2 regions of the Bartonella sp. B1098 genome follow, and region 1 is predicted to be linked to the other one. Evidence: predicted binding sites of a transcription regulator. Region 1 holds the regulator's gene; the other holds the start of a gene.

Region 1 (4,218 bases):
GTTCGGGGCGAGCATAAATAAGATCAAAGGATAAGCGTGGAAAAATTTGCCGAGCTAAATCAATTGCATAAAGAGCTTGTTCTACATTATGGAGTCGGCCAAGTTTGCGCAATGCTTTATCATTGAGTGCTTGTATTCCTAGAGATAAGCGATTAACACCTGCAGCACGGTATCCGCGAAAACGTTCTGCTTCCACACTGGATGGATTAGCTTCCAATGTAATTTCAACTTTATCATCAAGTATCCACTTTTTTGCAAGTGCTTGCAAGAGGGCATCAACAGTTTGTGGCTCCATAAGAGAAGGGGTTCCCCCACCAATAAAAATACTCGTAATATGGCGTGGACCTATTTTATGGTATTGCGTTTCTATTTCGCGCTCAAAGGCGGTGACAAAACGCGGCTGATCAACACCATGGAGGCGAACATGTGAATTAAAGTCACAATAGGGACATTTAGCAGCACAAAAGGGCCAATGAATGTAAATGCCAAAAGGTTCATTCATGAGAATGCCAAAAGGTTTTCAGCCAAAAGTTTAAAAGCTCGTGCGCGATGTGAAAGAGGGGGAATACCATTGTGTTGCCAGCCGTGTTTTTGCTCTGTTGACATTTCTCCAAAGGTATTTTCATATCCATCTGGTAAAAAAATAGGATCAAAGCCAAAGCCTTTATCTCCCCGTGGAGGCCAAATGAATGTTCCTTCAACGTATCCGCGGAAATAATCTGCGTGAGTATCAGGCCACGCAATGCAAATGACGGATATAAAACGGCATTTTCGTTGGCTTTTTTCTCGTGCTCCGACTTTTTGGAGTTCATCTTCTATTTTTTGCATCGCTTTTGGAAAATTACGTGTACCATCGGCTTGAATCGCCCAATCAGCTGTATAAACGCCCGGTGCACCATCCAATGCATCGACCTCTAAGCCTGAATCATCAGAGAGGGCAGGGAGTCCTGTCTTTTTTGCTGCTGCAAAAGCTTTAATATAAGCATTTTCTTCAAATGTTGTTCCTGTTTCTTTTGGTTCTGGCAAGCCAAGCTCTTTTGCTGATTGTATTATTAAACCGAAAGGTGCAACCAAGGTGGTGATTTCATGTAATTTGCCGGCGTTATGCGTCGCAATGACAAGTTTTTTATCTGCTATGCTTCTCATATAGATTTCTCCAAAAATGAAAGGGGAACTATTCTTGTGCTAAGAACCAGCTTAAATGCTCATATACACACATTCTGCTTGATTTTATATGATAGAGTTATTTTACTTGTTTTATGATATTTTATTCAAATAAAAATTTTCGTATTTTGTAAAGACAATGATTAAAAAGCTATGAGAAACGATTTTTTTATGAAAGCTTTTTTATGGTAAAAAACTAATTTTCTACTTCCAGTGGTTTATAAACAAACAAGCTCTTCTTGGTAAGCTCCTAAAGAGACCAATTCCTGTCTTAAATATCCAATCACACCCTCTAATAAAAAACACTTCATGCATAATTTATATGCTTATATCATCACTCTAAAAGATGGTGTTTTATGGCTCAATAGGGATAATATGTTTTGATACTACTTTAGATTATTTGACCAAACCTTAGCAAAACTTATATAAGAGAAGAGTGTTTTTTAAGTAGTGAAACAATTGTGATGAAGCACAAGCCTATTGATAATGAACTAAAATATCTTGATGAGCGTTCGCGTGATATTTTCCGCCATATTGTTGAAGCTTATCTTAATGATGGTGAACCTGTAGGGTCACGCAATCTTTCGCGACTTTTGCAACAGACCTTATCACCTGCGACGATTCGCAATGTGATGAGTGATCTTGAACATCTCGGTTTGATTTATGCCCCGCATATTTCAGCAGGGCGAATGCCAACCCAATCGGGTTTACGCTTTTTTGTTGATGCATTTATGGAAGCGGGTGATTTGCCAAACGAAGAGCGAGAAAATATTGAAATGCAAGTCAAAGAGGCGGGTCATGCACAATCGGTTGAACATTTTCTTGTTCAAGCAAGCCGGGTTCTTTCAGATCTTTCTCGTGGAGCAGGACTTGTTCTCGCAACAAAACAAGAAGGAACATTGAAACATATTGAATTTGTGCGTCTTGATAGAGAGCATGCTCTTGCCGTTTTAGTGACTCAACAAGGTGAGATTGAAAATCGTATTGTTCATTTGCCAGAAGGGGTTACCCATGCACAATTGACAGAAGCAACGAATTTTCTCAATGCCCATATTCAAGGGCGTACATTGAGTGAAGCTAAAGGGGAAATTGCTTGCCTATGCGCAGAAACACGGGCTGCACTTGATGATTTATCGCATCATCTTGTTGAAACGGGATTAGCTCTTTGGGGAGGAAAAGATGCTGATCATAAAATTCACCTCATTGTTCGTGGACGCAGTAATTTACTTGAAGATGTGAAAGCAGAAGAAGATTTAGAACGGTTACGCCATTTGTTTGATGATCTTGAAACACGTGAGAGTATGGCACAGCTTCTCGATTTAACGGATGAAGGGTCAGGGGTCCGAATTTTTATTGGTTCAGAAAATAAGTTATTTTCACTTTCTGGTTCTTCTTTAGTCGTAGCACCTTATCGTGATTCACAACAAAGAGTCATTGGTGCTTTAGGTGTTATTGGTCCTACACGGCTTAATTATGCAAGGATTGTGCCCATGGTTGATTATACAGCTCAACTTGTGTCACAGTTATTGCGTTAAACGGTGCAGGTAAGTATTTGTACTATAAAAGCACATTGTATTAATATGCATTAATACCCCTTGATTTTTGTCTGTAAAATTTCGATATCGAGAATAACAAATCTTATGAAGGAATAGAATTTTTATGTCTGATGAAAAAAACAAGTTTACTGATGCTTCATTTGAAAATTGTGATTTAAAAAATCCAACTGATCGTAATACACTTAAACAAGCAGCGGATGAATTTTTAAAAACACATAAAACAGAAGCACACGGAGACGTTGAAGAAGAAAGTAGTGAGATTGATCCTTTAGCATCTTTGCAGGATGAAAACAAAGAGTTGAAAGATCAGCTTTTACGTCTTGCTGCGGATATGGAAAATCTTCGACGCCGTACTGCGCGTGATGTAGCGGATGCGAAGGCTTATTCCATTGCTAATTTTGCACGAGATATGTTATCTGTTTCTGACAATCTCAATCGCGCTTTGGAAGCAATTCCAGAAGGTTCACGAGAAAGTGATTCTGGTTTGAAATCATTGGCAGAAGGTGTTGAAATGACTGAACGTGCCATGATGGCAGCATTAGAGCGTCATGGGGTGCAGAAAATTCATCCAGAGGGGCAAAAATTTGATCCTCACTTTCATCAAGCGATGTTTGAAATTCCTAATGCCGATGTTCCCGATAACACGGTTCAACAAGTGGTTCAGGCTGGTTATATTATCGGAGAGAGGGTTTTACGCCCAGCAATCGTGGGTGTGGCTAAAGGAGGAACAAAAGAAGCTTCTGTTGAAACTGATTCGGCTTAAAACATATCAATAACAAGCTTCTAGCGTAAAATGCAGCATTCCCTGTAAGTGCGCGTATATGGGGTCTTTCCTCAAAAAGTTTTAAAGGGTGTTACAAACACCCTTTTATCTTTGAAGTGGCCAACTTCCTTTTACAATATATGGAGCATCGCTTGAGGGAGATGGCGATAAAAATAAAACAAAATGATCAATATCAAAGGGAGGAAATGAAAAATCACTCCGAGAGGACAAATAAGAAGGAAGGTCTTCAGGCTTAATATCGAGCAGTCGCGCAACAGTAATATGCGGCGTAAATTCTCTTTTATCAGGTGTTAGACCTAAATGGCTGCGAATACATTGCATTTTTTCGTGTAAAAGATTGAGAGCTTCGCAAAGTCTAATGCGAATAACAAGAGAATGTGGAGTATTTTCCGAACTAAAAACATCAAAACCCCTCATTTGTAGCCTAAAAGGAGGGAGCTTTATTGTGTCAAAGGCATGCTTAAGTGCATCTGTTATAGCACTTTCAACTTCACCAAAAAAAGACAAAGTGACGTGAAAATTTTGCGGATTAATCCACTGCGCATTTGGTAAGCCATTTTGCAACGATACAAGTTGTTGTGTTGTTTGTTGAGGAATTTGAAGGGCACTAAATAAACGATCCATAATATTATCTCCTTATAATGAAAAGGTGCTATCCCAAGTGCAATGACGGCTAAATCAACAGTGAAAAATGCCACGGAAGATAAGGCAATA
Region 2 (4,218 bases), on a different contig from region 1:
AAAACGTATAACTGTAAAAAAACAGTAAGAATATCTGTTTTGTAAGAAAAATGACGGCTGTGGGAAAGAAGATCGGGGAAAAGGCACAAATGAAAGGAATGAAAGATGGCGTACTACTCATGGGGACATCAGAGCCGTGGTATATTGAGAGCCATAGAGGCTATAATATATTTCTTATCGTCATTTTATACCTATCATTGTTTGAAGGAGCTGAGGCAAATCAATAGGCTTTGAGAGCAGTGAAGACTGGAATGATGATTATCAGCCTCCTACTGTTTTCTGTAAATAATTAAAATCGTAAAAATGTAGGACTGTAAAAATAGTAAGAATATATGTTTTGTAAAAAGAATAACGGGTGTGGCAAAGAGGATCGGGAAAAAAGACACAGAATGAAAGGGATGAAAGATGGCATGCTGCTCATGGAGCCATTAGGACTGTGATATAGATATAATATTGGGGACCATAAGAAAGACCATGAGAGATAGGACGTGTAGAGTCTTCTTTTCCACGTGAAGGAAGCCACCCCCAAGAACGTGAAGAAGAAAAGAAATAAACAAAAAAACGGGTCAAAAAGACCCGTTTCTTTATTATTTCTAGGGAAAAGAGCTTAGAAATCCATTCCGCCCATTCCGCCCATTCCACCAGCTGGCATTGGAGGCATTGGAGCCTCTTTCTTTGGCATTTCAGCAACCATTGCTTCTGTTGTAATCAGAAGGCTTGCAATTGAAGCTGCATTCTGAAGCGCAGAACGAACCACCTTCACAGGATCAACAATTCCCAAAGCAATCAAATCACCAAATTCACCCGTTGCGGTGTTGTAACCAAATGTGTCAGTATTATTTTCCAACACCTTGCCAACGATGATAGCCGCTTCTTCACCGGCATTGGTTGCAATTTGACGCGCAGGTGCTTGAAGAGCACGACGAACAATATTGATCCCCGCTTCTTGGTCAGGATTACTTCCCTTAACGCTCAACGCACTTGCTGCACGTAACAATGCGGTACCACCACCAGCAACAATACCTTCTTCCACAGCGGCGCGTGTTGCATTCAAGGCATCATCTACACGGTCTTTCTTTTCTTTCACTTCAACTTCTGTTGCCCCACCCACACGGATAACAGCAACACCACCAGCGAGTTTAGCCAATCTTTCTTGCAATTTCTCACGGTCATAGTCAGAAGTTGTTTCTTCAATCTGCGCTTTAATCTGATTAACGCGTGCAGTAATTTCAGCCTTTTGTCCAGCACCATCAATAATGGTGGTGTTTTCTTTAGAAATATTCACTTTCTTAGCACGACCAAGCATATCCAAAGTGACATTTTCAAGCTTAATGCCCACATCTTCAGAAATCACCTGACCCGATGTCAAGATAGCGATATCTTCAAGCATTGCTTTACGGCGATCACCAAATCCAGGTGCTTTTACAGCAGCAATTTTCAAACCACCGCGCAACTTGTTCACCACGAGCGTTGCCAAAGCTTCGCCTTCCACATCTTCAGCGATAATGAGAAGAGGTTTACCAGACTGCACAACCGCTTCCAAAACTGGGAGTAAGGATTGCAAATTAGACAATTTCTTTTCGTGAATAAGAATGTAAGGATCATCAAGATCCGCCACCATTTTTTCAGCATTGGTAACAAAGTAAGGGGAAAGATAGCCACGATCAAACTGCATTCCTTCCACAACTTCCAATTCGGTTTCAGCGGTTTTAGCTTCTTCCACGGTAATGACGCCCTCATTGCCCACTTTTTCCATGGCATTTGCAATCATTTTACCAATTTCTTCAGCACCATTGGCAGAAATGGTCCCTACTTGTGCAATTTCTGCTGAAGTTTGGATTTTTTTGGCTTTTTTGAAAAGATTAGCCACCACTTCATCTACAGCGGCATCAATCCCGCGTTTAAGATCCATAGGATTCATGCCCGCAGCAACAGCCTTAACACCTTCTTGCACAATTGCTTGTCCCAACACCGTTGCCGTTGTTGTTCCATCCCCAGCAATATCGTTGGTTTTAGAAGCAACCTCGCGCAACATTTGCGCACCCATATTTTCGAACTTATCGTCCAGTTCGATTTCCTTTGCAACGGATACACCATCTTTTGTGATGCGTGGCGCACCAAATGATTTATCAATCACCACATTGCGCCCTTTAGGGCCGAGTGTCACCTTAACCGCATTAGCAAGGATATCGACACCGCGCAACAAACGCTCACGCGCTTCACGGCCAAATTTGACTTCTTTAGCAGCCATTTAATTTCTCCTTGGAGTTTTTTCAAAATAGTACACAATGAAAAATTGAGCGCTTTTGAATTAGCCCATAATTCCCATAATGTCAGATTCTTTCATGATTAAGAGGTCTTCCCCATTAATCTTGACTTCAGTTCCAGACCATTTTCCAAATAAAATACGGTCCCCTGTTTTGACTTCTAAAGGCACGCGCTTTCCGTTATTATCCAGAGCGCCATTGCCAACAGCAATCACTTCGCCTTCTTGTGGTTTTTCTTTTGCTGTATCAGGAATGATAATTCCACCAGCGGTTTTATTTTCAGATTCAACCCGACGAACAACGACACGGTCGTGAAGTGGGCGGAATTGTATATTAGCCATGTTTTAAATCCTTAAAACTGAACATAATTGCATTAATCTTAGAAAGTTCTTGCTAGCACTCTCGAAGAGTGAGTGCTAACACTCCCCAAGATATAAAATCGGCTTTTCTCAATGTCAAGGATAGCCATAAAATAATTTCTCTCTATAATTTCTCTATAAATAAAGCTTCCACGTCTTGCTTCTTCTTGCACTTTCGCGTTATCTAGCTTTTTTAAGAACCCGTGAACAAATAAAGGATCTTATCATGGTTGAAACACGTCAGGAAACGGATAGCTTTGGAACGATTTCGGTACGCCAAGATCGTTATTGGGGAGCACAAACTGAACGTTCTCTGCATAATTTTAATATTGGCAGTGAAAAGCAGCCTCTCACCATCATTTATGCCCTAAGCCTTGTGAAAAAAGCGGCTGCCCTTGTCAATATGGACAAAGGCAAACTTTCTCCCAAGATTGGCAAAGCGATTGTCACAGCGGCTGATGCTGTTCTCTCTGGCGCTTTCGATGAACATTTTCCCCTTTCTGTTTGGCAAACAGGCTCAGGGACCCAAAGCAATATGAATGTCAATGAAGTGATCGCCAACCATGCTAGCATGCTTTTGGGGGGCAAACTGGGCAGCAAAAAGCCTGTTCATCCCAATGACCATGTCAATATGAGTCAATCCTCCAACGATTCCTTTCCCACGGCGCTTCACATTGCCACCACGCTGCAAACACGCCAACATCTTTTTCCTATTCTTGAAGCGCTCATTACCACTTTCAAGAAAAAAGAAGAAGAATTTGCCGACATCATCAAGATTGGACGTACCCATACACAAGATGCCACACCCTTAACGCTTGCCCAAGAATTTTCAGGCTATCGGGTCGCGCTGGAAGCCAATCTTCATCGGATTGAAACAGCCCTTGCTGATGTTCAAATGCTTGCTCAGGGCGGAACAGCTGTGGGAACAGGGCTCAACGCCCCGAAAGGCTTTGACGTTGCCTTTGCTCAAAACATCAGCGCCCTCACAGGAATATCCTTTAAGACGGCACACAATAAATTTGAGGCGCTGGCTCATCATGGTGCTCTTGCGCATTTCCATGGCAGCTTAAATGCCTTAGCCGCTGATCTCTTTAAAATTGCCAATGACATCCGGTTTTTAGGTTCTGGTCCCCGTTCTGGTTTAGGCGAACTCAACTTGCCTGAAAATGAACCCGGCTCCTCTATTATGCCCGGCAAGGTTAACCCCACCCAATGCGAAGCCATGACCATGGTTGCAGCCCAAGTTTTTGGCAACCATACCACCGTTACCTTTGCCGCCAGTCAAGGGCATTTTGAACTCAACGTCTATAAACCTGTTATTGGCTATAACGTTTTACAATCGATTACCCTTCTTGGGGATTGCATGCGCTCCTTTGATATGCACTGCATTCAAGGATTACGCGCCAATCGCGTTCATATTCACGCCCTCATGGAGCGTTCACTGATGTTGGTCACAGCTCTTGCTCCAGAAATTGGCTATGAAAAAGCCGCTGAAATTGCCAAAGCAGCGCATAAAAATGATACAACTTTGCGCACTGAAGCCCTTAAAGCAGGTGTTTCTGGAGAAGATTATGATCGGCTGGTTGATCCCA

The links. The regulator HrcA, encoded in region 1, represses chaperone genes, less so after heat shock. The targets are predictions, from matches to a motif close to GTTAGCACTCNCNNNNNGNGAGTGCTAAC.
Region 2: a site for HrcA is predicted at 2,660-2,688, ahead of groES (co-chaperone GroES). Genes of this name have one in related genera too.

The regions. Positions count from the first base shown of each region.
Region 1 is NZ_CALYLP010000002.1:870,494-874,711, reverse strand. It holds gene hemW (radical SAM family heme chaperone HemW) at 1-502, opposite strand, end outside; gene rdgB (RdgB/HAM1 family non-canonical purine NTP pyrophosphatase) at 499-1,146, opposite strand; gene hrcA (heat-inducible transcriptional repressor HrcA) at 1,629-2,699, shown strand; gene grpE (nucleotide exchange factor GrpE) at 2,824-3,483, shown strand; gene thpR (RNA 2',3'-cyclic phosphodiesterase) at 3,589-4,128, opposite strand.
Region 2 is NZ_CALYLP010000008.1:17,929-22,146, forward strand. It holds gene NNJ85_RS09590 (hypothetical protein) at 418-570, opposite strand; gene groL (chaperonin GroEL) at 608-2,251, opposite strand; gene groES (co-chaperone GroES) at 2,312-2,608, opposite strand; gene fumC (class II fumarate hydratase) at 2,853-4,218, shown strand, end outside.